DNA from 4 places in the Streptomyces sp. NPDC056296 genome. Region 1 is predicted to be linked to each of the others. Evidence: riboswitches for the same ligand, from Rfam matches in the RefSeq annotation. Region 1 holds a riboswitch; each other region holds the start of a gene.
The links. A riboswitch is a leader RNA that binds a small molecule or an ion and turns the genes downstream of it on or off. The one in region 1 is predicted to bind cyclic di-AMP.

Region 1 (6,927 bases):
GTTCGGCCGGTTCGCGCTGTGCCGGGACGATCAGGGCTCCTCCTTCGGACTGCACGAGCCCCCGCACGAGGGTTGAACGCGGCCCCCCACCGATCCCCCGAAGGTTCCTTCCGCTGCCGGCGAACGCGCGACCCCCCGCGATTCCTCCACCCTCCTAACGTACGTCCTGTACATTTTTTCAGGAGACAGTGCAGCCGAACACGGTCCTGCCACGAGGAGGGGTTCGCCATGACCCGACCGTCCGCCCGTCACGTCCTGCCCGAGTTCACCGAGCGCACGAGTACCGGGAGCCGGACGACGGACCCGTACTCGAAGCTGCTGGAGGAGCGGATCGTCTTCCTCGGGACACCGGTCGACGAGACCTCCGCGAACGACGTGATGGCGCAGTTCATGTACCTGGAACACCAGGCCCCGGACCGGGACATCGCGCTCTACATCAACTCGCCCGGCGGCTCCTTCACCGCGATGACGGCGATCTACGACACCATGCGCTACGTCGCCTGCGACGTGGAGACGACCTGCCTCGGACAGGCCGGCTCGTCCGCCGCGGTACTGCTGGCGGCGGGCACGCCCGGCAAGCGCGCCGTCCTGCCGGGCGCACGGGTGGTCATCCATCAGCCCGCGCTCACCGTCCCGGTGGAGGGACAGGCGAGCGACCTGGCAATCAAGGCCGACGAGTTGATCCGCGTCCGCGCCCGCCTGGAGGAAATTCTCGTACGGCACACGGGCCGCAGTCCCGAGCAGGTGAGCGCGGACATCGAGCGGGACACCGTCCTGGACGCACAACAGGCTCTGAAGTACGGCCTGGTGGACCGGATCGTACCCAGCCGCAGGACCATGTCCCCGGCATCCGGCGCGAGGTGATCCGGCGATGCTGCCACCGGAACTGCCGCCTCTGCCCGCCCTGGCCCGCGCCGAGGCCGAGCTGATCGACCGCTACCTGGACGTCGTCGACCTGCTCGGGCGCATCAACCCCGCGCGGGAGGGCGACACCTACCGCGGACTGCGGGCCGCCCAGGCGCTGGTCGGCAAGGCGGCCGCCCTGCGCGACGCGCTGGCGCTGATGCACCGGCGGAGCGAGACGGAGTTGCACGCCACGACCCTGGCCCGGGCGCTGCGCGTGCTGGACGGTGAACGGCGGACGGCGCGAGTCGGTCTACCGCCCTGTTCCTACAGTTGAGGCGCCAGGAGTCGAAACGGACCAAACGGCTTACCGCCTTTCGGCGTAGGAACACCTCCGATTTCCGACCGGCCGAGCTTGCGCGACCCGCGTGTCCGGACAGCGCGATGAGCCACTGCGTCGCTGGTCCCGGGGTCGTCACCACACCCACCGGTGACTCGAACACAGAGGCGTCCACCCGAACGGGTGAGTGGTGAGTAACAACACAAAGGGCACGTTCCGTTGGGAATTCCCCATGGGGCGAGACAAGATCCGTGACTGACGACAAGCCCCCGCCGCAGCGGCGGGGCGGTCCGGGCGGACGCCGAGTCCTGCCGCCGCCCGGACGACCGGTCGACAGGAGTGGATCGGCAGGAGTGGAGGACCCGAGCACGACGGGTCGCCGGAACGGTCGTCTCTGCGGGAGACGCGCCGGGCCGAGCAGCCCTTGGGGTGAAGCCGCACTCGTGCGGCCGGGCAACTTCGCCAGCCCGAATCCGACAGGTCATCCTTCACAGGCGGCTGACGAAGGGTTGCGCATGTCCGCGCTCAATCGTGTCCCGTCGCTGATGGCCCGTGCCGGTACGGCCTCGGCCCTCACCCTCGCCGCCGTGGGCGGTTCCGTAGTGGTCCCCGGCGCCGCCTCCGAGGCGGCCGCGGCGAGCCATGCGACGAAGGCCCTCAAGATCGCCGCCTCCAAGAAGGGCGCGCCATACAAATGGGGCGCCGTCGGACCAAGCAGGTTCGACTGTTCGGGGCTGACGCTGTACTCGTTCAAGAAGGCCGGCAAGAAGCTGCCGCGCACCGCCGCCCAGCAGTACAACAAGACCCGTCACATCTCCGCCAAGAACCGCAAGACCGGGGACCTGGTGTTCTTCCACTCGGGCCGCAGCGTCTACCACGTCGGCATCTACGCCGGGAAGGGCAAGATCTGGCACGCCCCGAAGACCGGGGACGTGGTGCGTCTGCAGAAGATCTGGACCGGCAGCGTCTGGTACGGCCGGGTCAAGTAGCCCGCCCGAGGGGGTGACGGCGCCCTGACCCGCCGTCACCCCCTCGGGTGCGCGGTATGCGCCTGGGGCGCGCCTCGTGCCGTCGGCGCCTCACCGCTGCGGCTCCTGGCTTCCCACGGCCTGCCCGACGACCGTGGCCGGTTCGGTGGGCACCGGACCGCCCGGCGGCGCCCAGGGCAGTTCGATGGAGACGGTCTTGCCGCCCTCGCGCGTGGGCCGCACTCTCAGCTTGCCGCCGCACTCCGCCGTCAGCCAGCGGATGATCACCATGCCGCGGCCGTTGTCCTGCTGGACGGCGGCGGGCAGGCGCTTGGGGAACCGCGGGTGGCTGTCGGTGACACCGATGCGCAGCCGCTCGTCACGGTCGAGCACGAGGTCCACGGTGAAGGTGGGCGATTGTCCGAACGTGTGCTGGACCGCGTTGGTCGTCAGCTCGGAGACGATGAGCCGGACGGTTTCGGACACGTCGGTGTCCGGCGGCAGGCCCCACTCCGCCAGAGTCCCGACCACATAGGTACGCGCGGCGGCCACCGAGGCGGGATCGCTCGGCAGAGTGACGGATGCTTCCAGATGGTCTGCCATGGCGACGTCGTCCCTTTCCCACGGGACCGCAGCCGGACACGGAGCGGATGGTTCGAGTACGGTCCCGGACTGGTGCTTCGCCGCCAGACTGCCATCACCGGGCCGGTGAAGGGCGGCGATCCACCAAGATATGCATATATCTGTCGCTCAAAGCGGTGAACTCTGCGACGGCAGAGCGTATTTGGGCGGCCCATAAGGAGTAAGGGGGTGGCCGATGCAGCACGGTCCCGTGGTGCGCCGTCGGAAGCTGGGCGCGGAACTGCGCGCCCTGCGCACGTCGGCGGGTATCACCAGCGGCGAGGCGGCCCGGCTGGTGGGCTGGCACCAGTCGAAGGTCAGCCGGATCGAGACCGGGACGAGCGGGGCGAAACCGGCCGACGTGCGGTTACTGCTGGACGCCTACGGCGTGGACGACGACCAGTTGCGGGAGCTGCTGGAGATGCTGGCGGGCTCCGACGACGCGGTCGGCCGGAACCACTGGTGGCACGCCTATCGTGGGGTACTGCCCCCGGCCTACCGCGATTTCATCAGCCTGGAGTCCCAGGCGAGCGCGATGCGCACGCTGGAGACCACGGTGGTCCCCGGGCTGCTGCAGACACCGGAGTACGCCCGCGCGGTGACGCGCGCCGCGGCGGACGGGCTGCCGGAGGAGCGGCTGGACACGCTGGTGGAGGTCCGGCTGGCCCGGCAGGACGTACTGCGGGCGCAGCCGCCGCTGCTGCTGAGCGCGGTTCTGGACGAGGCGGTGCTGCGCCGGGAGGTGGGCGGCCCCGATGTCATGTCCCGTCAGCTGGAGCGACTGGTCGAGGCCGCGCGTCTCCCCCATGTCCGGCTCCAGGTACTGCCGTTTGCCGCCGGGGCGCACATCGGTGTCACCGGCCCTTTCGTAATCTTCTCTTTTTCGAGCACTTCTGATCTGGACGTGGTTGTTCTCGACCACTTGACGAGTAGCCTGCATCTCGAACGGAAAGAAGACCTAGAGGCCTATACCGAGGCCTTCAACGCCCTTCTGATCCATGCCCTTTCGCCCGAGGACTCGTTGGACTTCATCGCCGCGACCGCGGCAGGCGCGTAAGGAGGCACCATGTCAGGCTCACCGTCCGCACTCTGTCGGAACATCCCTGCCGGCACCGATCTGCACGACGTGCGGTGGCTGCGCAGCAGCTACAGCACGGGAGCGAACAACTGCGTGGAGACGGCCCGGCCGTCGGCCGGCCCCTGGGCCGGACTGCTCGCCGTGCGGGACTCCAAGGACCCGGCCGGGCCCGCGCTGCTCTTCTCCCCCGGGAGCTGGGCGATGTTCACGGCCGCCGTCCACCGCGACTGAACCGGTTGGGCGCCGGGCGAGGCACGGCCGTGTCACGCCGACTCATGGTCGCGTTTCGCCGATCACCCGTACAGCGCGTTCGATCTGTTCCCCGGAGAGGTCCGCACGAGCGGTCAGCCTGAGCCGTGAGACGCCGTCGGGTACGGAAGGAGGGCGGAAGCAGCCCACGGACAGGCCGGCCGCACGGCAGTCGGCCGCCCACCGTACGGCCCCCTCCGGGGACGGCGCCCGCACCGAGACGACCGCGGCGTCCGGACGTACCGCCGAAAGCCCGAGGGCGGTCAGGCGTGCGTGCAGTTCCGCCGCCACCTCGCGTGCCCGCGCCGCCCGCTCGGGCTCTCGGCGCAGCAGGGTGAGCGCCGCCAGCGCCGCGCCCGCCGCCGCGGGGGCGAGGCCGGTGTCGAAGATGAACGTCCGGGCCGCGTTGACCAGGTGGTCGATCACCCGGGCGGGGCCGAGCACGGCGCCGCCCTGACTGCCGAGCGACTTGGACAGCGTCACCGTCACGACGACGTCGTCGGCGCCCGCGAGCCCCGCCGCGTGCGGGGCGCCCCGGCCGCCGTCGCCGAGGACCCCGAGGCCGTGGGCGTCGTCGACGACCAGCCCGGCACCGTGCTCCCGGCACACCTCGGCGAGCCCGGCCAGCGGCGCGGCGTCGCCGTCGACCGAGAAGACCGTGTCGGAGACGGTGACGGCGGGCCCGTCGTGCGTCGCCAGTGCCTTGCGCACGGCGTCCGGGTCGGCGTGCGCCACGACCTGGGTCGTCCCGCGCGCGAGTCGGCAGCCGTCGATCAGCGAGGCGTGGTTGCCCGCGTCGGAGACGACGAGGGAGCCGTGCGGCGCCAGCGCGGTGACCGCGGCGAGGTTGGCCGCGTAGCCGGAGGAGAAGACGAGCGCGGCCTCGAATCCGCAGTAGGCGGCCAGTTCGCGTTCGAGCTCGGCGTGGAGTTCGGTCGTGCCGGTCACGAGCCGGGAGCCGGTCGCACCGCCGCCCCAGGTCCGCGCGGCCCGGACCGCCCCCTCGGTGACCTCCGGGTGCCGGGCCAGGCCGAGGTAGTCGTTGCTCGCCAGGTCCAGCAGCGGCGAGTCGGCCGGGCGGGGGCGCAGAATTCGTACGAGCCCGGCCCGGCGGCGCGCCTGGGCCTGCTCGTCGATCCAGCCGAACGCCATGGGTCGGTCCTCCGTCGTTTTGTAGGCAGTGGACAGACATTAGCGGCACGGCAGCCCCCGCGAGGTGTGGCAATACCCACACGGCGATCTGTCAGTGTTGTGCAAACTCTCCTTGGCCCCGGGCGGCCCCTTAGGACAGGATCGGCTCTCATGGACCTGCTGAACACGCTGGTGGACAAGGGGCTTCGGCGCGAGTCGCCGACCCGCGAGGAGGCTCTTGCCGTCCTCGCCACTTCCGACGACGACCTGCTCGATGTGGTGGCCGCGGCCGGCAAGGTGCGCCGCCACTGGTTCGGCCGACGGGTGAAACTCAACTATCTCGTCAACCTCAAGTCGGGCCTGTGTCCCGAGGACTGCTCCTACTGCTCGCAGCGGCTCGGCTCCAAGGCCGAGATCCTCAAGTACACGTGGCTCAAGCCCGACCAGGCCTCGCAGGCCGCCGCCGCGGGCGTGGCCGGGGGCGCCAAGCGGGTGTGCCTGGTGGCCAGCGGACGCGGTCCGACCGACCGGGACGTGGACCGGGTCTCGGACACCATCAAGGCCATCAAAGAGCAGAACGAGGCCGTCGAGGTCTGCGCCTGCCTGGGCCTGCTCTCCGACGGCCAGGCGGAGCGGCTGCGCGATGCGGGCGCCGACGCCTACAACCACAACCTCAACACGTCCGAGGCGACGTACGGGGACATCACCACCACGCACACGTACGCCGACCGGGTGGACACGGTGACCAAGGCGCACGCGGCCGGGCTGTCCGCCTGCTCGGGACTCATCGCGGGCATGGGCGAGAGCGACGAGGACCTGGTCGACGTGGTCTTCTCGCTGCGTGAGCTGGACCCGGACTCGGTGCCGGTCAACTTCCTGATCCCGATGGAGGGCACGCCGCTGGCCAAGGAGTGGCACCTCACCCCGCAGCGGTGCCTGCGCATCCTGGCGATGACGCGGTTCGTCTGCCCGGACGTCGAGGTGCGCATCGCGGGCGGGCGCGAGGTCCACCTGCGCACGATGCAGCCGCTCGCCCTGAACCTGGCCAACTCCATCTTCCTCGGCGACTACCTCACCAGCGAGGGGCAGGCGGGACATGCCGACCTGGAGATGATCGCGGACGCCGGGTTCGAGGTGGAGGGCGCCGGCGAGGTGACCCTGCCGGAGCACCGGGCGGCGGAGCGGGGCGCGTGCGGGTCGCACGCAGGCGGCTCGTGCGGGTCGCACGCGGACGGCGGTGCCTGCGGATCGCACGCCGAGGGCGGGGGCTGCGGGTCGCACGCCGACGGCGGTGTGTGCGGGTCCGTCCCGGCCGAGGCCGGCCGCAGGACCGGCGCGCCCGCCGAACCGGCGGTGGCCGGCGAAGCCCGTACGGACCTGGTCGCCGTACGCCGTCGTGGTGCCGGCACGGACCTCGCGCCCAATGCCTGAGCCCGCGTTGACGGTGGACGAACTGCTGGCGCTCGACCGGCGGCACGTCTGGCATCCGTACGGACCCATGCCGGGCCGGCAGGACCCGCTCGTCGTGGAGTCGGCGAGCGGAGTGCGGCTGCGTCCGGCCGACGGCTCGGGCGAACTCGTCGACGGCATGTCGTCCTGGTGGTCGGCGATCCACGGCTACAACCACCCGGTGCTGAACGAGGCCGCGCGCGACCAGCTGGAGCGGATGAGCCATGTGATGTTCGGCGGGCTCACCC
Region 2 (6,927 bases), on a different contig from region 1:
TGACGAGCAGGGCGTTGGCCGAGTTCTCCTCGATGCCGCGGGCCAGGCGCTCCGGGTTGGTGACGAACAGGTCGTCGCCGACGAGCTGGACCTTGTCGCCGAGCCCCGCGGTGATGGTGTTCCAGCCGTCCCAGTCGTCCTCGAACAGCGGGTCCTCGATGGAGACCAGCGGGTACGCCTCGACCAGCTCGGCGTAGTACTCGGTCATCTCGGCGGCGGAGCGGTTCTTGCCCTCGAAGGCGTAGGAGCCGTCCTTGTAGAACTCGGACGCGGCGACGTCGAGCGCGAGGGCGATCTGCTCGCCGGGGGTGTAGCCGGCTTCCTTGATCGCCTCGAGGATGAGGTCGAGGGCCTCGCGGTTGGAGCCGAGGTTCGGGGCGAAGCCGCCCTCGTCGCCGAGGCCGGTGGCCAGGCCCTTGCTCTTCAGGACCTTCTTCAGGGTGTGGTAGACCTCGGCGCCCCAGCGCAGGGCCTCGGAGAAGGACTCCGCGCCGATCGGGGCGATCATGAACTCCTGGATGTCCACGTTCGAGTCGGCGTGCGACCCGCCGTTCAGGATGTTCATCATCGGCACCGGCAGCAGGTGCGCGTTCGGGCCGCCCAGGTAGCGGAAGAGCGGCAGGTCGCTGGCCTCGGAGGCGGCGTGGGCGACGGCGAGCGAGACGCCGAGGATGGCGTTGGCGCCCAGCGAGCCCTTGTTGTCGGTGGCGTCCAGGTCGAACATGGCCTGGTCGATCAGGCGCTGCTCGGTGGCGTCGTAGCCGACCAGCTCCGGGCCGATCTGCTCGATGACGGCGAGGACGGCCTTCTCCACGCCCTTGCCCAGGTAACGGTTGGCATCGCCGTCACGGAGTTCGATGGCCTCGAAGGCACCGGTGGAGGCGCCGGACGGGACGGCGGCACGACCCGTGCTGCCGTCGTCGAGGCCGACCTCGACCTCGACCGTGGGGTTGCCTCGGGAGTCCAGGATTTCCCGGGCTACGACGACGTCGATGGACGGCACGAGCATCTCCTTCTTCAATGTGACGCTTCGGTGTGACGCGCGGGCCCACGGGACCGCAGCGGCTCTGCGGGACCGAGCCTAACCGGCTCCGGGCGATCGGCCAGCCGATCGCCCACCCGCTGGACAGAACCGAGAGTAAATTGTTTCCGAACGGAACAAAGACGTTTCCGAAAACCCGTTCGTAATCACGGGCGGGTCCGGGCGTGAAAAACCCGCCCCGGTGCGTACGGGGGAACACGCACCGGGGCGGGAGTCTCGGGGGCCGCCGCTTACTTCAGGTGCAGCTGCTGGCCCGGGTAGATCAGGTCGGCGTCGTCGACGATGTCGTCGTTCAGCTTGAACACCTTCGCCCAGCCGCCCTTGACGTCGTGCTCCTCGGCGATCGAGCTGAGGGTGTCGCCCTTGACGACCTTGTACTCGCCGTCGCCCTTCTCGACCTTCTTGCCGGTCGGGGTGGTGACGGTCTTCTTCTCGGCCGGCTTCTCGGCCTTCGGCTCGGCGGCCGGGCGCTCGTCGGAGCGGGAGGCCTTCTGCTCGGTGGAGCGGTCGGCGGTGGAGCCGCCGCTCTCGCTCTGCGAGGAGCCGCTGTCCTGGCTCTCGCCGGAACCGCCGCCGGTGTACGCGGCGCTCGACAGGCCGGTGCCGCAGACCGGCCAGGCACCCTTGCCCTGACCCGCGAGCACCTTCTCGGCGATCTCGATCTGCTGCGCCTTGCTGGCCTGGTCGGCGGTGGCGGCGTACTGCGTGCCGCCGTAGCCGGCCCAGGTGGAGGCGGAGAACTGCAGACCGCCGTAGTAACCGTTGCCTGTGTTGATGGACCAGTTGCCGCCGGACTCGCACTGGGCGACGGCGTCCCACTCGGACGCGGTGGCGGCGGAGGCGTTGCCGGCCGCCATCAGCGGGGCGGCGACGGCGGCACCGGTGACACCGGCGACGGCGACGATGCGGGTGGCCTTGGACGGACGGCGGTGCTTGCCCTTGCCGGAAAACAGCATGGTTGATCCCCTCACCGACGCCTGCGAGGTGAGCTGTCGGGTTCGGGCCGGTTGAGTTGCCCGGCCGGGTTCCTCGCGGAACTCGGCTTAACCCCTAGCCGCTCCGGCTCAACTGCCCGGTGCGGCACTTACCTTGGGTCCCCCGCTCCTGCCTTCGGCGCTTGCGCGACGACTGTTCCCGGACGGCCGCTGGCAGGATTCGGCGTTGCGGCAGCCGGGGCCCGCGATGGCGAGCGGTCATGACCGTAGACACGCGCTCCGCGGATTTTCAAAGACGATCACGGCTTCTGAGACCTATCTCTCACGTGATCCAAAACGGGCATACAGTCTCGAACCATGACGCGAACTGCCCCTATTTTTCGCCCGATTCGCCCATGACCGTGAGCGTCTGACCGGGCAGGATGTGGTCCGGGTCGGCGCCGACGACCTCCTTGTTGCCGACGTAGAGCGAGCGCCACCCGCCGTCGAACTCAAGGGAGTCGGCGATGCCCCAGAGGCTGTCGCCGGAACGGACGGTGTACGAGCCGTCCGCGACCTCTCGCGACTCACCCTCGCCGCGCGAGGCGTGCCGCCCCGACGACTCGGCCGTACGGTCGTCCTTCGCGCCCTCGTCGGCGCTGTCGCCGCGATGACGGCCCGCGCCGGACTCCTCGGTGTCGGTGAGCGCCGAATCCTCGCCACTCTGCCCCGCCTTGTCCGTTTCGTCGATCGCCGGAGGGGCCGTGGGCGAAGCATCGGCGCCCTGGGAGCCGGCACTCTCCGTGGGCTTGGATTCGGGGGACGTGTCGGACTTGGTCGAATCGTCCCCGCTGTCCGACGTGGAGTCAGAGGTAGGGGACGAAGACGGCGAAGGGGACGAGGAGGGCGCGTCGGAGGTGGGTTCCGGCGACTCGGTCGTGCCGGACGGGTCAGGGGTGACCGACGCCTTGGGGGCTTCCGGCTCCGTCGACGTACCGTCACCCGTCGAACCGGTTCCGCTGTCCGTGGACGCCGAGTCGTTGCCCATGCCCGCGAGCAGGGCGCAGGTCGGCCAGGCGGCGATGCCCTGGTCCGCGTGCAGCCTCTCGGCGACTCTTATCTGCTGGGAGCGACTGGCCTGGTCGGCGCTCGGCGCGTACTCGGTGCCGCCGTACCGCTCCCAGGCGTCCTGGGAGAGCTGCAGGCCGCCGTAGTACCCGTTGCCGCTGTTCTGGCTCCAGGCGCCGCCGGTCTCGCACTCGGCGACGCGGTCCCAGTTCGCCCCGTCCGCCGCGTGGGCGCCGGTGGCGCCGAGAAGTGGGATCGCGATGGCGGAGCCGGTCACTCCGGCTGCGACGACCAGGGCGGGAGCCTGGCGGGGGCGGCGGTGACGACCGTTCCCGGAGAGCATGCGACGACCTTTCACGAGACAGCGGGGACCGCGCGGCGGGTGATGCTCGGCGCCACGCTGGTTCGTGAACGTATAGGCAGATGATCGCTTGTCACAAGTTCATGCCGCGCAGATCACGTGAAGATCACAGAGGTGAGCGCGTGTCACGTTTGAACGCCCCAGACGTCATTGCCTTCCTGTGTCGACACTCGCAGCATCAGTGCCGCTCGAACGGCGCGCATCGGCGTCTGCCCTTGGTTGGCCGCGGGCGCGGCCATGGCGATAGCTTTGAACACGTCAGCCCCTTCACGGCTGGCAAGGCCCCGGAGCTCTGGCCAGCTCTGGGGCCCCTTGCGTTTAGCAGGAATCTAACGCCCCACGGTGAGAGGACACCGACAAACAGGAGAATCTCCTACTCATCACCTATGTCACGATGTATCGGTTCTTCTCTCTGCCGCCACGGGCACAGGAGCCGTCCGATCCCGTTACGGTCGTACCGTGAACGTCCCGAGCTCCGCCCCCGAACTCTTCACCTGGGAGTTCGCCACCGACCCGTATCCGGCTTACGCCTGGCTGCGTCGACACTCCCCCGTCCACTGGACGAAACTGCCCAGCGGGGTCGAGGCATGGCTGGTGACCCGCTACAGCGACGCGCGCGAGGCTCTCGCCGACGGTCGGCTCTCGAAGAATCCCGAGCATCACGCCGAAGACGCCAAAGGGAAGAGCAAGACCGGCATTCCAGGTGAGCGCAGCGCCAATCTCATGACGCACCTGCTCAACATCGACCCGCCGGACCACACGCGCCTGCGCCGTCTCGTCTCCAAGGCGTTCACGCCGCGGCGCATCGCGGAATTCGCCCCCCGGGTACAGGAGCTGACGGACGACCTCATCGACGGTTTCGCCTCACGGGGCGAGGCAGATCTCATTCACGACTTCGCCTTCCCTCTCCCCATCTACGCGATCTGCGACCTGCTGGGCGTTCCCCGCGAGGATCAGCACGACCTGCGCGACTGGGCAGGCATGATGATCCGCCATGGCGGAGGACAGCGTGGCGGCGTGGCGCGCTCCGTCAAGAAGATTCGCGCCTACCTCGCCGAGCTCATCCACCGCAAGCGCGACGACCTCGGCGATGATCTGATCTCGGGCCTGATCCGGGCCTCCGACCACGGCGAACATCTCACCGAGAACGAGGCCGCCGCGATGTGCTTCGTGCTTCTGTTCGCAGGTTTCGAGACCACCATCAACCTCATCGGCAATGGCGTGTACACGCTAATGCACCACCCTCGGGAACGGGCTCGACTGCAGGAATCGATCAAGCGGGGTGAGACGGCGTTGCTGGACAGCGGCGTCGAGGAACTGCTCCGCTACGACGGGCCCGTGGAACTGGCCACCTGGCGCTTCGCCACCGCACCACTCGTCATCGGGCAGCAGCGCATCGCCCCGGGGGACCCCGTACTCGTAGTCCTCGCTGCCGCGAACCGCGATCCGGCGCGCTTCGGCGAACCGGACACCCTCGACCTGAACCGTCGTGACAACCAGCACCTCGGATACGGACACGGCATCCACTACTGTCTCGGCGCGCCTCTCGCCCGCCTCGAAGGCCGTACGGCTCTGGAGACCCTGCTACGGCGCCTTCCCGATCTTGAGCTGGCGACCGATCCTGATGACCTGCGCTGGCGGGGCGGGCTCATCATGCGAGGGCTGCGTGACCTCCCGGTGCGGTTCACTGCTGTCTGACCGGCTCAGCCCTCGGCTGCCTCGACCTCCCTGATCGCGTCCCGGTACGCCCGTGCCGCCGCTCTCAGTGCCGCCTCCGGGTCCGTGCCGTCGGCCTCGGCGCGGGCCGCCAGGGCCAGCAGTTCGTAGCCGATGCCCTCGCCTGCGGGCAGCGGGACCGGGAGGCCCGCCGTGCGCACCCGGGAGGCGAGCTTGGCGGCGAGGGCGAGGCCTGGCTGGCCGAGGGGGACGCCTTCGGTGACCGAGGTGCGCTGCTTCTCGGCCGCCTTGGTGCGCAGCCAGTGCTCCCTGACCTCCTCGGGGGTGGACGCCGTCTCCTCGCCGAAGACGTGCGGGTGGCGGTGGATCAGCTTGGCGACGATCGTGCCGGCCACGTCGTCGACGGAGAACGGCGCGTCGGGGTCCTCCTCCGCGATGCGGGCGTGGAAGACGACTTGGAGGAGTACGTCGCCCAGTTCCTCGCGGAGTTCGTCGCGGTCGCCGTCCTCGATCGCCTCGACGAGTTCGTACGCCTCCTCGATGGCGTACTTGGCCAGGCCCTTGTGGGTGCGCTGCGAGGACCAGGGGCATTCGGCGCGGATGCGGTCCATGACCTGGACGAGGTCGAGGAGGCGGGCGCCCGGGAGGTCGTAGGAGGCGGGGAGCAGCTCCAGGTCCGGCATGTGGACGCGGCCGGATCCGGCGAGGCGGGCAAGGCCGTCGGTGAGGGCGGGGTCGCCCTCGCCGGTCGCCACGACGACCACGGTGTGGCCGCCGGTGCAGGCGGCGACCAGTTCCTCGGCGGTCGGGGCCGTCTCGTCGACCCGTATGCCCGCCTCGCGCAGATACGGCAGCTGCGGGTGCGCGCCGTCGGCGCACAGCACGCGGTCGGCGGTGCGCAGGGCCTGCCAGGCGGGCCAGGACAGCAGGCCGGGGGCGACGCGGTGGCTGGTGGTGAGCAGGACGACGCGGCCGGGGTCGGGGGCGGTGCCGGGGGTGGTGTCGGCGGTGGTTGCGTTCACGATCAGAACGTAACGCACGCGGCCGACAGCCCCGTGAGTTGTCCACAGGGGGCGGCGGAGCGCCCCCCGCAGGACCGTTACGCCGTCTGCTGGGTCCGCGCCGCCGTGACCTCCCGCACCCACGGCACCTTGGTGTCGACGCGGCTGCTCTTCTGTACGTCCCAGGCGCCGTAGCGCGGGTTGAGGTCGACGTCGAGCTTCTCGGAGGCCTTGGACAGGGCCTCCCAGAACTCGGGGCGGCTGGTGTCGGTGCCGAGGCTCTCGGCGAGCTTCTGGGCCTCCAGCTGGAGGCGGAGGTTGTCGTCGAGGCGCTCGGGCGGGACGCCGTACTGCTGCAGCCAGACGGTCTCCAGCTCCTTGGCGCCGCCCGCCTGCTCCTCCAGGCCGCCGCGCATCTCCTGCACTTCCCTGCGGCTGACGCTCACGCCCGCGTCCTGGGCGGCGCGGTGCAGGACCCGGTCGAGGACCATGCCGTGCAGGGTGTCGCGGGTGAGGGTGCCGGTGCGGGCGACGACCTGCTGGTACTGGTCGTCGTCCGGGACGGCGGCCCGCTGGGCGTCGCGTACCTCGTCGACGCGGTTCTCCAGCTGGGCGACGGTGATCCGCTGGTCGCCGACCACGGCCGCGGCCCCCGGGTGCGCGTCGTTGCCGCACGCGGTGAGCAGGGGCGCCGCGGCGGCGATCGCGGCGGTGAACAGGAGCGCGGTGCGACGGCGGCGGTGCAAGTGAACCTCCCGTTGGAGATTGTGCGACGGTGCACAAAGTCTTGCGATGATCGATGGTAGGCAGTGGCCCGGCTCTGGCCAACCCATTCGACCAACGATTCACCAGGACTTCGGGCAC
Region 3 (6,927 bases), on a different contig from region 1:
GGGGATGAGGTGGGCTCCTTCCGGAGCCTGGACGGAGGGCGGCCGCTGTGCCGCGGCTGGGGAACGGGACTCCTCAGGGGTGGTCGAAGCCGCCTGCGGTGCCGTGTTCGAGGTGGCCTGCGGCGCCGTGCCCGCGGTGGCCTGCGGCGCCGTGGCCGAAGTGGCCTGCGGTGCCGTGCTCGTCGCCGCGGACAGGGCTTCCGCGAGGCCGCCCAGTTCGACGTGGACCACCAGGACCGGCTTGCCGGGCTCCGCGGCCGCCGCCGACCGCAGGGCCTCCGCCAGCGCCGCGTCACCGGCCGACCCCTCCCCCACCGTCGGGATGGCCGTCACCACCACCGCGTCGCACGTGTCGTCGGCCAGGGCGCGGGAGAGCGCCGCGTGGAAGTCGTCCGCCGAAGCCGCCGTCGTCAGGTCCAGGGGCGAGTGCGGCCGCAGCCCCTCGGAGAGGCAGGCGTCGTATGTCAGAAGGCCCAGTGATTCGGAGTTCCCCAGGATCGCCACCCTCGGCCCCGCGGGCAACGGCTGGCGGGCGAGGAGCAGCCCCGCGTCGACCAGGTCGGTGATCGTGTCGACGCGGATCACGCCGGCCTGCCTCAGCAGCGCGGAGACCGTCGCGTGGGGCAGCCGCGTCGCCCGGACCGCGTGTCCCTGGGGTGCCACGCCGCCGTGCCGGGCGCCCTGCACCACGACCAGCGGCTTGACGGCCGCCGTCCGCCGGGCCAGGCGGGTGAACTTGCGCGGGTTGCCGATGGACTCCAGGTACATCAGCGCGACGTCGGTCTCCGGGTCGTCGTACCAGTACTGAAGTACGTCGTTGCCGGAGACGTCGGCCCGGTTGCCGGAGGAGACGAAGGTCGACACGCCCGTGACGCCGGTGACTCCGCCGCCGCGCCGGTGCAGCCGGGACAGCAGGGCGATGCCGATGGCGCCGGACTGGGCGAACAGCCCGATCCGGCCGGGGCGCGGCATCTCGGGGGCGAGGGAGGCGTTGAGCCGCACCTGGGCGGAGGTGTTGACGATCCCGAAGGCGTTGGGGCCGATGATCCGCATGCCGTACGTGCGCGCGTGCCGCACGAGGGCGCGCTGCCGTTCGCGTCCGTCGGGGCCGCTATCGGCATAGCCGGCGGAGATCACCACGAGGCCCTGCACGCCGTGCTCGCCGCACTCGGTGACGACCTCGGGGACGTGCTCGGCGGGCACGGTGACGACGGCGAGGTCGACGGGCCCGTCGATCTCGCGCACCGAGCGGCAGGCGGGCACCCCGTCGAGCTCCTTCTGCGTCTCGGGGAGCGCCTTGTTCACGGCGTACAGCCGGCCGGTGTAGCCCGCGTCCCGGATGTTGCCGAGGATGCTGCGGCCGACGCCTCCCGGTGTGCGGCCGGTGCCGATGACCGCCACCGAGCCGGGTTGCAACAGCCGCTGAACCGAACGCGCCTCCGCGCGGTGCTCGCGCGCGTACTGCACGGCGAGCGAGCGGTCGGTGGGTTCGAGGTCGAACTCCAGGCGGACCACGCCGTCCTCGAAGCTCCGCTTCTGGGTGTACCCGGCGTCCATGAACACCTTGATCATCTTGGTGTTGGCGGGCAGCACCTCGGCGGCGAAGCGGCGGATGCCGCGCTCGCGGGCGACGGCGGCGATGTGTTCCAGCAGCGCGGAGGCGACGCCGCGCCCCTGGTGGGCGTCCTGGACGAGGAAGGCGACCTCGGCCTCGTCGGCCGGTGCGGAGGCGGGTGTTCCACCGGCGCCGATCCGGTCGTAGCGTACGGTGGCGATGAACTCGCCGCCGATCGTGGCCGCGAGTCCCACCCGGTCCACAAAGTCGTGGTGCGTGAAGCGGTGGACGTCCTTGGCGGACAGGCGAGGGTACGGCGCGAAGAAGCGGTAGTACTTCGACTCGTCGGAGACCTGCTCGTAGAAGCTGACCAGGCGCTCGGCGTCATCAACGGTGATGGGGCGGACGCGCGCGGTGCCGCCGTCGCGCAGCACCACGTCGGCCTCCCAGTGGGCGGGGTACTCGTGCCGGTCCGACGAGGTCTGCATGGGCCCCAGAGTACGGCTCGCGTACGACAACGGCGCGAGGCAGTCTGTGGAGGACGGAAGGTCGGGCCGAGGCCGCGGTCCGACGACCACACGGGGCGGCGGCAGCCGTCCTCGCACGCTTCACGATGTGGGAAACTGGTCTAGACAAGACTGGTCTAGACAACCTGAACCCCTGAACACCTGAAGGGCAGCATCACATGGCTGAGCGCCGCGTCAACGTCGGCTGGGCCGAGGGTCTCCACGCCCGCCCCGCCTCCATTTTCGTCCGAGCCGCCACGGCCACAGGCGTCCCGGTGACGATCGCCAAGGCCGACGGGTCCCCCGTCAACGCGGCCTCCATGCTGGCCGTCCTCGGCCTCGGCGCCCAGGGTGGCGAGGAGATCGTCCTCGCCGCCGACGCCGAGGGCGCGGACGCCGCCCTGGACCGGCTGGCGAAGCTGGTCTCCGAGGGGCTCGAGGAACTCCCCGAGACCGTCTGAGCAACGGCAGCACCGAAAGGCCCGCCCGGACCACCGGGCGGGCCTCTCGCTTTCTCTTTCCGCTTCCCCCGTCTTCATGGGCAGCAGGAAATAGCCCCCTCCCCCGAATTACTCTCTCTTTGTATACGGCGCCCGTGTTAATGCCGCAGGCTCGGCATGTTTACGGGACGTTGCGATTTCCTCACACGCTCCGTCCGCTCGCCCCCGCCTCCGCCTCCACCTCCGCCGCCGGAGACGAATCGCAGCCTGTGCGCCGGCGCCGACCGCTCGGTGTGCAGCGTCATGAGCGCCCGCGCTCGCTCGCCGTCGCCCCGGGCCACCGCGTCGACGATCGCGCCGTGCTCCGCCCAGCACTCCACGGGTCCGGCCGACGCCTCCACGACGTACATCCAGGCGATCTTGTGGCGCAGTTGGGTCAGCAAGGCCGTCAGCGACGGGCTGCCGGCGGCCTGGGCCAGGGTCTCGTGGAACCACCCGTCCAGTGAGCGCAGATCCTCGCTGTTGCCCTGCCTGGCACGCTCCTGCCCCAGCCTGACCAGACCACGCAGCACCTTGAGGTGGGCCTCGGTGCGGCGCCGGGCGGCCCGGGAGGCACCGAGAGGTTCGAGGAGCGTGCGCGTCTCCAGCAGGTCGGCGGCCTCCTGCTCGGTGGGTTCCGCGACGCACGCGCCCGCGTGCCGCCGCGTCACCACGAAGCCTTCGGCCTCCAGCGTGCGCAGGGCCTCGCGGACGGGGACGCGGGAGACGCCGTAGCGGCGGGCCAGGAGTTCCTCGGTGAGCCGACCGCCGCGTCCGTGGACGCCGGTGACGATGTCGTCCCGGATCGCCGTGCACACCGAGTGCGCCGGAATACGCATGCCCGACCTCCGCCTTAATCCCCGTGAAACGTCGACGATTGACGCGTGCTCAGTGACTCTAAGCCAATCAAGCGCACATTCCGACGGCAGAGCGGATTTCATGGTTATTTTTTGGACCACCGACGCGTGCACCGAAGGAAAGAAAGCCAAAAGCCCCGGCTCGGGAGGCCGGGGCTTTCGAATGTCGTACCGTCCGTCGTCAGACGTTCACGCCGTGGGAGCGGAGGTAGGCGACGGGGTCCAGGTCCGAGCCGTACTCGGGGCTCGTACGGGCCTCGAAGTGCAGGTGCGGTCCGGTGACGTTGCCGGTGGCACCGGAGAGGCCGATCTGCTGCCCGGGTTCGACCGCCTGGCCGACCGAGACGCCGATGGACGACAGGTGGCCGTACTGGGTGTACGTGCCGTCGTGCATCTTGATCACGACCTGGTTGCCGTACGCCCCGCCCCAGCCGGCCTCGACGACGGTGCCGACGCCGACCGAGTGCACGGAGGTGCCGCTGGAGGCGTGGAAGTCGATGCCGGTGTGGCTGCCGGAGGACCACAGCGAGCTGCCGGCCTGGTAGGCGGTGGAGACGTAGGAGGCGGTGATCGGCGACACGAAGGTGTTGAGGCGCTTGCGCTCCGCCTCGCGTGCGGCGCGCTCCTTGGCCTCGCGCGCCTCCTCGGCCGCCTCGGCCGCCCGCTCGCGCGCGGCCTCCTGGGCCGCCTCACGGGCGGCGGCGTGCAGGGCGGCCTGCTCCTGCGCGGTGGCCTGGGCGTCGATCTCGTCGGCTATGGAGTCGCCGATGGTGATGACCGGGGTGAGTCCGCTCTGCTCCGCCCGGGGCTCGGCGGCGAGCGCCGGAGCCGCGAGGGTGCCGACGACGCCGGTGGTGGCGAGGGCCGCGACACCCGCCGCGCGGGCGGTGGTGCGGTGCACCCGGCTGGGACGGCGGTGCTTCCCGGTGGCGCGCGTGAACGCCATGTAGAGGCTGGTCCTTTCCTTCCCTCTCGCCTACCGGGTTAGCTGACGGGTTCGGAGCAGGAAGGTCTCCTACGGACCCCCTCGCTGCGCGCGCGGGCGTCCGATTCACCCCAGGGACTGCGTTGGGTCCCCGGCTCCCCTGGCTCGCGCCGTACGGGGACTCGGCGATGACTGTCCGGTGCCGCGGGCGCGGCGCACTGCGTGACGAACAGACCGGATGACGCTAAACGCGGCTGTGTTCAATCCTCAAACGCAACAAGCCTTTTGTAGCGCACGCCACAGGGCAGACGGGCAGCCTCTCCCGCAATCCGGACAAAAGACGGCCCCGGTGACACTCGGGTCACCGGGGCCGCCACACGCGTGTGCCGCTACTCGGCCGCCACCACGGTGACTTCACCGATGCCGAGGGCCTCGACGGGCTCCTTGATCTGCGCCGCGTCGCCGACGAGGACCGTCACCAGACGGTCGACCGGGAAGGCGTTCACGACCGCCGCCGTGGCCTCCACGGTGCCCGTGGCGGCGAGTTGGCGGTAGAGCGTGGCCTGGTAGTCGTCGGGCAGGTGCTGCTCGACCTGGTCGGCCAGCGTGCTCGCCACGGCCGCCGCCGTCTCGTACTTCAGCGGCGCCACGCCCACCAGGTTCTGCACGGCCACGTCGCGCTCGGCGTCGGTGAGACCCTCCGCGGCGAGCTTGCGCAGCACCGTCCACAGGTCCTCCAGGGCGGGACCGGTGTTGGGGGTGTCCACGGAGCCGCTGATGGCGAGCATCGCGGCGCCCGTGCCGTCGGGCGCGGAACGCATGACCTGCCCGAACGCCCGTACGCCGTAGGTGTAGCCCTTCTCCTCGCGCAGGACGCGGTCCAGGCGCGAGGTGAGGGTCCCGCCGAGGCAGTAGGTGCCGAGCACCTGCGCGGGCCACACGCGGTCGTGCCGGTCGGCGCCGGTGCGGCCGATCAGCAACTGCGTCTGGACGGCACCGGGTCGGTCCACGATGACGACCCGGCCGGTGTCGTCGGCGCTCACCGGGGGTACGGGACGCGCCTCGGCCGCGGAGCCGGTCCACGCGCCCAGCGTCTCGCCGAGCAGCGCGTCGAGGTCGACGTCGGTGAGGTCGCCGACGACCACGGCGGTGGCGGTGGCGGGTCGGACGTGCTTCTCGTAGAAGCCGCGTACGGCCGCCGAGTCGATGCTCGCGACCGTCTCCTCGGTGCCCTGGCGCGGGCGCGACATACGCGCCCCGGCCGGGAACAGCTCCTTGGAGAGTTCCTTGGCCGCGCGGCGTGACGGGTTGGCCAGCTCGTGCGGGATCTCGTCGAGCCGGTTGCGGACCAGCCGTTCGACCTCGCTGTCCGCGAACGCGGGCGCCCGGAGGGCGTCGGCGAGCAGGCCCAGGGCCTTGGCGAGGCGTGAGGCCGGCACCTCCAGGCTCAGCCGGACGCCGGGGTGGTCGGCGTGTGCGTCGAGGGTGGCACCGCAGCGCTCCAGTTCGGCGGCGAAATCCTCGGCGGAGTGCTTGTCGGTGCCCTCGGAGAAGGCGCGCGCCATGATCGTGGCGACACCGTCGAGGCCGGCCGGCTCGGCGTCCAGGGGCGCGTCGAGGAGCACCTCCACGGCGACGACCTGCTGGCCGGGGCGATGGCAGCGCAGCACGGTGAGGCCGTTGCCGAGGCTGCCGCGCTCGGGGGCCGGGAACGCCCACGGCTTGGGCTCGCCGGCCCGCGGCTGGGAGTGGAATTCCATGGTGGCGAGCTCGGTCACTTGGCCGCCTCCTCGTTCTCGTCGGTGGCGTCGTTCTCGTCGGCGGGGGCGGTCGGCTCGTAGACGAGCACCGCGCGGTTGTCGGGGCGCAGGCGGGCCTTGGCGACCTCCTGGACCTCCTCGGCCGTCACCTCGAGCACCCGCTGCACGGCGGTGAGGGCGAGCTGCGGGTCGCCGAACAGGACGGCGTACCGGCACAGTTCGTCGGCGCGGCCCGCGACCGTGCCCAGGCGGTCCAGCCACTCGCGCTCCAACTGGGCCTGGGCGCGCTCCATCTCCTCGGCCGTGGGGCCCTCCTCGGCGAACCGGGCGAGCTCCTCGTCGATGGCGGTCTCGATGACCGGCACCTCGACGTCACCGGACGTCTTCACGTCCAGCCACCCCAGGGAGGGCGCTCCGGCGAGCCGCAGCAGGCCGAAGCCGGCGGCGACGGCCGTGCGGTCGCGGCGTACCAGCCGGTTGTACAGGCGGGACGACTCACCGCCGCCCAGGACGGTGAGGGCCAGGTCGGCCGCGTCGCACGCGCGCGTGCCGTCCTCCGGCAGGCGGTAGGCCGCCATCAGGGCGCGGGCCGGCACCTCCTCCTCGACCACCTCGCGCAGCTGCCCGCCCATGACATCGGGCAGCGAGCCGTCCCGGGGGGCCTGCTTGCCGTCGTGCGAGGCGATGGAGCCGAAGTACTTCTCGATCCAGGCGAGCGTCTGCTCGGGGTCGATGTCGCCGACGACCGACAGCACCGCGTTGTTCGGCGCGTAGTAAGTGCGGAAGAACGCGCGCGCGTCCTCCAGCGTCGCCGCGTCCAGGTCGGCCATGGAGCCGATCGGCGT
Region 4 (6,927 bases), on a different contig from region 1:
CGACGTGCCGAGGCCGCCTTCGCGGAGGAACGGGACTGCGTGATCGTGTCCACCAGCACCCTGGAACTCGGGATCGACGTGGGAGACCTGGACCGTGTCATCCAGCTCGACGCACCCTCTTCTGTCGCCTCCTTCCTGCAACGCCTCGGCCGCACCGGCCGACGCCCCGGCACGACACGCAACTGCCTCTTCCTGGCCCTGGACGGTGAAGGGCTGCTCTCCGCCGCGGCACTGCTGCTCCAGTGGTCCCGCGGATGGGTGGAGCCGGTCGTCGCCTCTCCCGAGCCACGCCACCTGGTCGCCCAGCAACTCCTGGCGCTCTGCCTGCAGGAACAGCGGGTCGGAGAGAACCTGTGGCAGGAATGGTGGAACGGCATGGGGCCCTTCGGGTCGGGCGCCGCACCCGTCGTACGTCACCTCGTGGAGCAGGGGTACCTCGACGAGGACGGCGGACTGCTGTTCGTCGGACCGGAAGCGGAACGCCGCTACGGCTACCGGCACTTCATGGACCTGACAGCGGTTTTCACGGCCCCACCCGAGTTCACCGTGTTCCACGGCCGCACCGAGATCGGACGCACCGACCCGGATCTGCTCACCGAGCACGTCGAGGGCCCACGCAAGCTGCTGCTCGCGGGGCGCAACTGGCTGGTCACCTACATCGACTGGAACCGCAGGCGCTGCTTCGTGGAACCGGCCGACGAGGGCGGACGCGCGCGGTGGAGCGGATTCGCGACCGTCCGCGTCCGTTCCTTCCACCTCGCCCGTGCCGCCCGCGACGTCCTGCTCGGGGAGGACCCGCCGGTCCGGCTGACGCCCCGCGCGGCCACCAGACTCGCCGAGGCCCGCGACAGGCACCTGCACACCGTCCACCCCGGCGGAACTCTCGTCACCCGACACACCGACGGCGACATCCGCTGGTGGACCTGGGCGGGCCACCGGGCCAACGCCACCCTCGCTGCGTCCCTGTCAGCCGTCGTCGTGCCGCATCGGCGGGCCAACGACCAGTGGGTCCAGCTCCGGGAGGACGTCACCCCCGCAAGCTGGCGTGCTGCCGTCGCCGGAGTCCCCTCGGGGCTGTGCCTGCCCGAGGTGGACGAGCGGGCCGTGCGCGGCCTGAAGTTCGCGGAGGCACTGCCGACCCGGCTCGCGGTGGCGACGCTCGCCGCGCGTACCGCGGACGTGCCCCATGCCGGCGAGGTCCTGGCGGAGCCGGTGCGGTTCGTCCGTCTCACGGGCACCTAGCGGCCCTCGGTCGTCGTTCCCAGTCCATCCGCCCGTCCCACCGGAGTGCTGCCTGATGCCCCTCCCCTACGTCCTCCTCTCCGCCGCCGTCTCCCTCGACGGCTACCTGGACGACACCGGCCCCGACCGGCTCCTGCTCTCCTCCCCGGCCGACTTCGACCGCGTCGACGAGGTGCGGGCGTCCGTCGACGCGATCCTCGTCGGCGCCGGCACGATCCGGGCCGACAACCCGCGGCTGCTGGTGAACTCGGACGAGCGGCGCGCGGCCCGGGTCGCAGCCGGGGAGGCGGAGTACCCGCTGAAGGTCACGGTCAGCGCCACCGGCGAGCTGGACCCGGCGGCGCCGTTCTGGCACACGGGCGGGGAGAAAGTGCTCCTGACCACGGACGACGGCGCCCGGCTGGCCCGCGCGCTGGGGATCGGCGCCGACGTCGTGCCGCTCGGCCCGGCACTCGACTGGCACGCGGGCCTGGAGTACCTGCACGACCGGCGGGGCGTGCGGCGGCTCATGGTCGAGGGCGGCGGGACCGTGCACACCCAGTTGTTGCAGCGGGAACTCGCCGACGAACTCCAGCTCGTTCTCGCGCCGCTGTTCGTGGGGGACCCGGCCGCGCCCCGGCTGTTCGGGCCCGGCGCCTACCAGGGTGGGCGGCTGCGGCTGGTGGAGTCGCGGCGCATCGAGGACGTGGTGCTGAACCGGTACCTGCCCACCGCGCCCGGCTCCGGTGACCGCGTGGCCGCCGCCGACCGGCACTGGCTGGCGCTCGCCTGTGAGCTGGCGGAGCTGTGCCCGCCGTCCGGGACGGCGTTCAGCGTGGGGGCGGTCGTGGTCGCCGCCGACGGGACGGAGCTGGTTCGGGGGCACTCGCGGGAGGGGGGCGACCCTGTCGTGCACGCCGAGGAGGCGGCGCTCGCGAAGGTCGACCGCGCCGATCCGCGGCTCGCGGGCGCCACCGTGTACAGCAGCCTGGAGCCCTGCGCCCGCCGCGCCTCCCGGCCCGCGCCCTGTGCGCGGCTGATCCTCGACGCCGGGGTGCGCCGCGTGGTCACGGCCTGGCGGGAGCCGGACACCTTCGTGCCGGGGGCGGACGGGAGCGGGGTGCTCGCCACCGGGGGCGCCGTCGTCGTCGTACTGCCGGAGTACGAGTGGCGGGCGAAGGCGCCGAACCGCCACCTGGAGGGGTAGCGGGAGGGGTGCGGAGATACGGATGTGCATTCCACCCCCGGGATGACGTACAGTAGAGACACAACGGCGCGGGGTGGAGCAGCTCGGTAGCTCGCTGGGCTCATAACCCAGAGGTCGCAGGTTCAAATCCTGTCCCCGCTACTCAAGGCCGAAGGCCGGAATCCATGAGGATTCCGGCCTTCGGTGTGTTTGCCCCTCGCACATGCTCTGCGTACGCGCCCCTCGCACGCGCCCCGCGACGTCACCCGCTCGGCCCTCACGGCTCGCCCCCCGCCCCCGCTCCGGGAAACCTGGAGGACGGGACGGCAAGCGGCGCGAACGTGCGGGGTGGCGGGAGACGAGTGTGCGGCCAGGTGACGTGGAGGACGAGGGAGCGTACGCCCGGGCCGGCGGCCGGCTCCCCGGCGATCCCGTGCCCGACCCCGGCCTCGGCGACGGGCCGGAGCGCGTGCCGCCGCTCGCGGGGCTGCCGACCGCGGGGCCACCGCCGCGGCGGACCTCGTACGGGCGGACTTTCGTACGCCTGCTCCCCGTGCTGCTGATCGTCGCCGCCGTCCTGTACGACATCTTCACCCCGAGATACTTCACCGCAGGCCCCCTCTACACGGCCGCGCCCCTGGTCGCCGCCCCGATCTACTCACGGCGCGGCACGGCGCTCACCGGTGTCGCGGTGGTCGCCGCCGTCATCGGGCTGCAACTCGGCAAGGGCGTCATCCACTACGTCGACTCCCTCACCGAGCTGATCACCATCGCGACGGTCGCCGTGCTCGCCGTCCTCGTGAACGGCTTCGTCCGTCGCACCGGCGAGCGCCTCGTCTCCGTCCGCGAGATCGCCGAGGCCGCCCAGCGCGCCGTGCTGCCCGAGCCCGCCGAGCGGATCGGCGGTTTCGAGATCGCCGCCTGCTACGAGGCCGCGCAGGCCGACGCCTTCATCGGCGGCGATCTGTACGCGGTGCAGGACAGTGCGCGCGGCATCCGGCTCATCGTCGGGGACGTACGCGGCAAGGGCATGGGCGCGGTGGCCGCCGTCGCCGTCGTGATCGGCGCGTTCCGGGAGGCCGCGGAGCAGGAGGCGACGCTGGAGGCGGTGGCACAGCGACTGGAGCGGGCGCTGGCGCGCGAAGGAACCCGGCGGGACGGACTGGACGCCTTCGAGGGGTTCACCACCGCCGTACTCGCCGAACTCCCGCACGGCGACGGGATCGTACGCATCGTCAACCGCGGCCACCCGCCGCCCCTGCTGCTGTACGCCGACGGCACCCTGCGCCCGCTGCCCGCCCGGGAGTCGGCGCTGCCGCTCGGCATGGGCGAGCTGGGCGTGTGGCCCGACCGCGCGGAGGAGGCCGACTTCCCCGGTGGGTCCACGCTGCTGCTGTACACCGACGGACTGTCGGAAGCGCGGGACGGGCGGGGCGAGTTCTACGAACCGCACGCGCGGCTGGCCGGCCGCGTGTTCCGGCATCCGACGGAGCTGCTCGACATCCTCGCCGAGGACGTGCGCCGGCACTCCGGGGGCGGCATGGCCGACGACATGGCGCTGCTCGCCGTACGACGACCCTGATCGAAACTTGATCAACATCACCGGACGTGACGGACCGACCGCCCTGCGCATAACAACTGACGCACCATCAGAAACTTGTGCCGCGAAGGGGAATACCGAAGCGCGGTCAACTCGCCCGGTTTTCACCGATCGTGAGGCGTACGTCCGGGCCGGATTCGTTAATGATCAAGAGGAACGGCTTGGAATCCGAGCCCCGCGTCTATTAACGTTCGATAACGCAGCGCGGTCGTCCCAGCCGTCACAGAAGGCGGCTCCGTGCGCACGCGCCGAATCCCGCAAGGGAACCGGGGAACCACCACATTGGGGTGAATCGCTCGTACGACGCCGTGGAGACACGGCGGATATACGCGCGTAGGAGACCTTCCTGCTCCGAACCCGTCAGCTAACCCGGTAGGCGAAAGGAAGGAAAGGAGTACGCCCACGTGGCGTCCAACCGGCCTGCCCCCGAGGCCCCGTTCGTGCCCAGCGGGCACGACACCGACACCTTCGGCTACGACGGCTACCGCACCGAAGAGGGCCCCTGGGAGGAGTGGAATCCCACCGCGGACTCCATCCGCCCCGTACGCGGCCGGCACCGCGTCGCCAAGCAGCGCGGCGGGCTCGCCCGCAGCTCCACCGTCCTCGGCGTCGGTGTCATAGCCGCCGTCGGCGCGGGCGGCATGGCCAGCGCGCAGACCGGCAAGCCGCCGGTGTCGATCTCCATGCCGGACCTGCCGAACGTCGGCTCGCTCATCTCCGACGAGGAGAAGCCGGAGCCGGAGGGCTCCGCCACCCCGCTCAGCAGCATCGGCACGGTCGCCGCCGACACCTCCTCCTCGGAGAGCGCCACCGACGCCGGTGAGACGCTGCGGGCCCGGATCATGGCGCAGGCCGAGCAGCAGCAGACCCAGGTCGAGATCAAGGCCGCCGCCGAGGCCGCTGCCGCCGCCGAGAAGAAGGCCGCGGAAGCCGCCGCCAAGGCGGAGAAGGAAGCCGAGGCCAAGGCCGCCGCCGCCAAGAAGAAGGCGGAGGAGGAGGCCGCGAAGAAGGCCGAGGCCGAGCGGCTCGCGAAGCTGGCCAAGCAGTACACGCTGCCGACCTCCTCGTACACGATCTCCTCCAGCTTCGGCCAGGCCGGCGCCTACTGGTCCTCCGGCTACCACACCGGCCTCGACTTCGCCGCCCCCACGGGCACGCTGCTCAAGGCGGTGCACAGCGGCACGATCACGTCGGCCGGCTGGGACGGGTCGTACGGCTACAAGACCGTGCTCACCCTCGATGACGGCACCGAGATCTGGTACGCCCACCAGTCCTCCATCAGCGTCAGCGTCGGCCAGGAGGTCACCACCGGTGACGTCATCGGCCGCGTCGGCGCCACCGGCAACGTCACCGGCGCGCACCTCCACATGGAGGTCCACACCAGCGGAGGCGGCGGTATCGACCCGATGGCGTGGCTGCAGAGCAAGGGCCTCACCCCCTGAGTCCCGCCGCGCGCGGCGCCGTTCTCTCCGGTCCCCGGCGGTCCTGACGACGACCCCCCGACGTCAGGGCTGCCGGTTTGCGGGATCTTTGCCCCGCTTCCGGAATCGCCGGATCCGGTGCGTTCGTTGACGCAGGACATGACTTCTCTGCGCAAGCTCGGCTCCTCCGACCTGGAGGTCTTCCCCCTCGCCCTCGGCGGCAACGTCTTCGGCTGGACCGCCGACCAGGGCACTTCCTTCGCCGTCCTCGACGCCTACACGGCGGCGGGCGGCAACTTCCTCGACACCGCCGACTCCTACTCCGCGTGGGTCGACGGCAACAGCGGCGGCGAGTCCGAGACCGTCATCGGCGAGTGGCTCGCCTCCCGCGGCAACCGCGGTGACGTCGTCCTCGCCACCAAGGTCAGCCAGCACCCCGAGTACCCGGGCCTGAGCGCCGCGAACATCAAGGCCGCCGCCGACGCCTCGCTGCGCCGCCTGGGCACCGACCACATCGACCTCTACTACACGCACTTCGACAAGCCCGAGGTGCCGGTGGAGGAGATCATCGGCGCGCTCGACGAGCTGGTGAAGGCGGGCAAGGTCCGGCACATCGCCGCCTCCAACATCTCCGCCGAGCGGCTCGCGGAGTCCCTGGCCTTCTCCGACCGTGAGGGCCTCGCCCGGTACGTGGCCCTCCAGCCCCACTACAACCTCGTCTCGCGCGACACCTACGAGGGCGAGTCGCGCGACCTCGCGGAGCAGGCGGGCCTGGCCGCCGTGCCGTACTACGCCCTCGCGTCCGGCTTCCTCACGGGCAAGTACCGGCCCGGCGCGGCCGTCGACAGTCCGCGGGCGGGCGGTGCGGCGAAGCACCTGGAGACCGAGCGCGGCCGGCGGGTCCTCGCCGCCCTGGACGAGATCGCCGAGGCCCATGACGCCCCCGTCGCCACGGTCGCCCTGGCCTGGCTGGCCGCGCAGCCGACGGTGGCCGCGCCGATCGCGTCCGCGCGCACGGTGGAGCAGCTGCCGGCGCTGCTGGGGGTGGCGGAACTGAGCCTGACGGAGGGCGAGGCCGGGAGGCTGACGGAGGCGTCGGCCTGAGACCGGGTGCCGCCGTTACGGCCGGTAGTGGCTGGGCGGGGAGTACGGGTGGTACGGGGTGTACGCGGCCGGTGCGGGGTACGGCGTCGGGGCCGCCGCCGGGGCCGCCGCCGGGTGGCCGGGCCCGTACGCCGACCCGTACGCCGACCCGTACGCCGCGCCGTACGGATGCGGCCAGGTCCGCGCGGCCATCGGTGCGGGCGGCGCCGTGGCCCGGGCCGCGTAGTCCAGTGCCGGACGCGCCACCTCGCGCCGGTGCCACAGGGCGTCCAGCAGTTCCCGCTCCCGTACGGCGAAGTCGGTGCCCGCCCTGCCCCGGCGCCCGCGCTGTCGCAGGAACGCCAGCGAGGTCGCGTACGCCTCGTACTGCGCCACCGTCCGCGCCGCCTCCTTCC

Region 2: it holds a riboswitch for cyclic di-AMP, as region 1 does, so the genes downstream of both, ACFCZF_RS37495 (transglycosylase family protein) here and ACFCZF_RS06765 (C40 family peptidase) in region 1, are expected to answer to the same signal.
Region 3: it holds a riboswitch for cyclic di-AMP, as region 1 does, so the genes downstream of both, ACFCZF_RS07835 (M23 family metallopeptidase) here and ACFCZF_RS06765 (C40 family peptidase) in region 1, are expected to answer to the same signal.
Region 4: it holds a riboswitch for cyclic di-AMP, as region 1 does, so the genes downstream of both, ACFCZF_RS25570 (M23 family metallopeptidase) here and ACFCZF_RS06765 (C40 family peptidase) in region 1, are expected to answer to the same signal.

The regions. Positions count from the first base shown of each region.
Region 1 covers NZ_JBHJRX010000006.1:193,470-200,396, forward strand. Annotated here, with positions in the region: gene ACFCZF_RS06750 (VOC family protein) at 1-76, shown strand, start outside; gene ACFCZF_RS06755 (ATP-dependent Clp protease proteolytic subunit) at 229-864, shown strand; gene ACFCZF_RS06760 (hypothetical protein) at 872-1,180, shown strand; cyclic di-AMP (ydaO/yuaA leader) riboswitch at 1,551-1,695, shown strand; gene ACFCZF_RS06765 (C40 family peptidase) at 1,699-2,172, shown strand; gene ACFCZF_RS06770 (ATP-binding protein) at 2,263-2,754, opposite strand; gene ACFCZF_RS06775 (helix-turn-helix domain-containing protein) at 2,969-3,829, shown strand; gene ACFCZF_RS06780 (DUF397 domain-containing protein) at 3,839-4,081, shown strand; gene ACFCZF_RS06785 (8-amino-7-oxononanoate synthase) at 4,124-5,251, opposite strand; gene bioB (biotin synthase BioB) at 5,402-6,661, shown strand; gene ACFCZF_RS06795 (adenosylmethionine--8-amino-7-oxononanoate transaminase) at 6,654-6,927, shown strand, end outside.
Region 2 covers NZ_JBHJRX010000083.1:15,272-22,198, reverse strand. Annotated here, with positions in the region: gene eno (phosphopyruvate hydratase) at 1-1,003, opposite strand, end outside; gene ACFCZF_RS37495 (transglycosylase family protein) at 1,273-1,998, opposite strand; cyclic di-AMP (ydaO/yuaA leader) riboswitch at 2,002-2,168, opposite strand; gene ACFCZF_RS37490 (transglycosylase family protein) at 2,351-3,367, opposite strand; gene ACFCZF_RS37485 (cytochrome P450) at 3,845-5,083, shown strand; gene ACFCZF_RS37480 (nucleoside triphosphate pyrophosphohydrolase) at 5,089-6,084, opposite strand; gene ACFCZF_RS37475 (SurA N-terminal domain-containing protein) at 6,162-6,809, opposite strand.
Region 3 covers NZ_JBHJRX010000008.1:88,964-95,890, reverse strand. Annotated here, with positions in the region: gene ACFCZF_RS07850 (GNAT family N-acetyltransferase) at 1-2,043, opposite strand, end outside; gene ACFCZF_RS07845 (HPr family phosphocarrier protein) at 2,241-2,522, shown strand; gene ACFCZF_RS07840 (GntR family transcriptional regulator) at 2,660-3,379, opposite strand; gene ACFCZF_RS07835 (M23 family metallopeptidase) at 3,579-4,343, opposite strand; cyclic di-AMP (ydaO/yuaA leader) riboswitch at 4,356-4,520, opposite strand; gene ACFCZF_RS07830 (M16 family metallopeptidase) at 4,712-6,100, opposite strand; gene ACFCZF_RS07825 (M16 family metallopeptidase) at 6,097-6,927, opposite strand, start outside.
Region 4 covers NZ_JBHJRX010000036.1:86,169-93,095, forward strand. Annotated here, with positions in the region: gene ACFCZF_RS25550 (DEAD/DEAH box helicase) at 1-1,242, shown strand, start outside; gene ACFCZF_RS25555 (dihydrofolate reductase family protein) at 1,298-2,428, shown strand; tRNA gene ACFCZF_RS25560 (tRNA-Met) at 2,496-2,569, shown strand; gene ACFCZF_RS25565 (PP2C family protein-serine/threonine phosphatase) at 2,787-3,989, shown strand; cyclic di-AMP (ydaO/yuaA leader) riboswitch at 4,244-4,400, shown strand; gene ACFCZF_RS25570 (M23 family metallopeptidase) at 4,412-5,449, shown strand; gene ACFCZF_RS25575 (aldo/keto reductase) at 5,588-6,532, shown strand; gene ACFCZF_RS25580 (PrsW family intramembrane metalloprotease) at 6,548-6,927, opposite strand, start outside.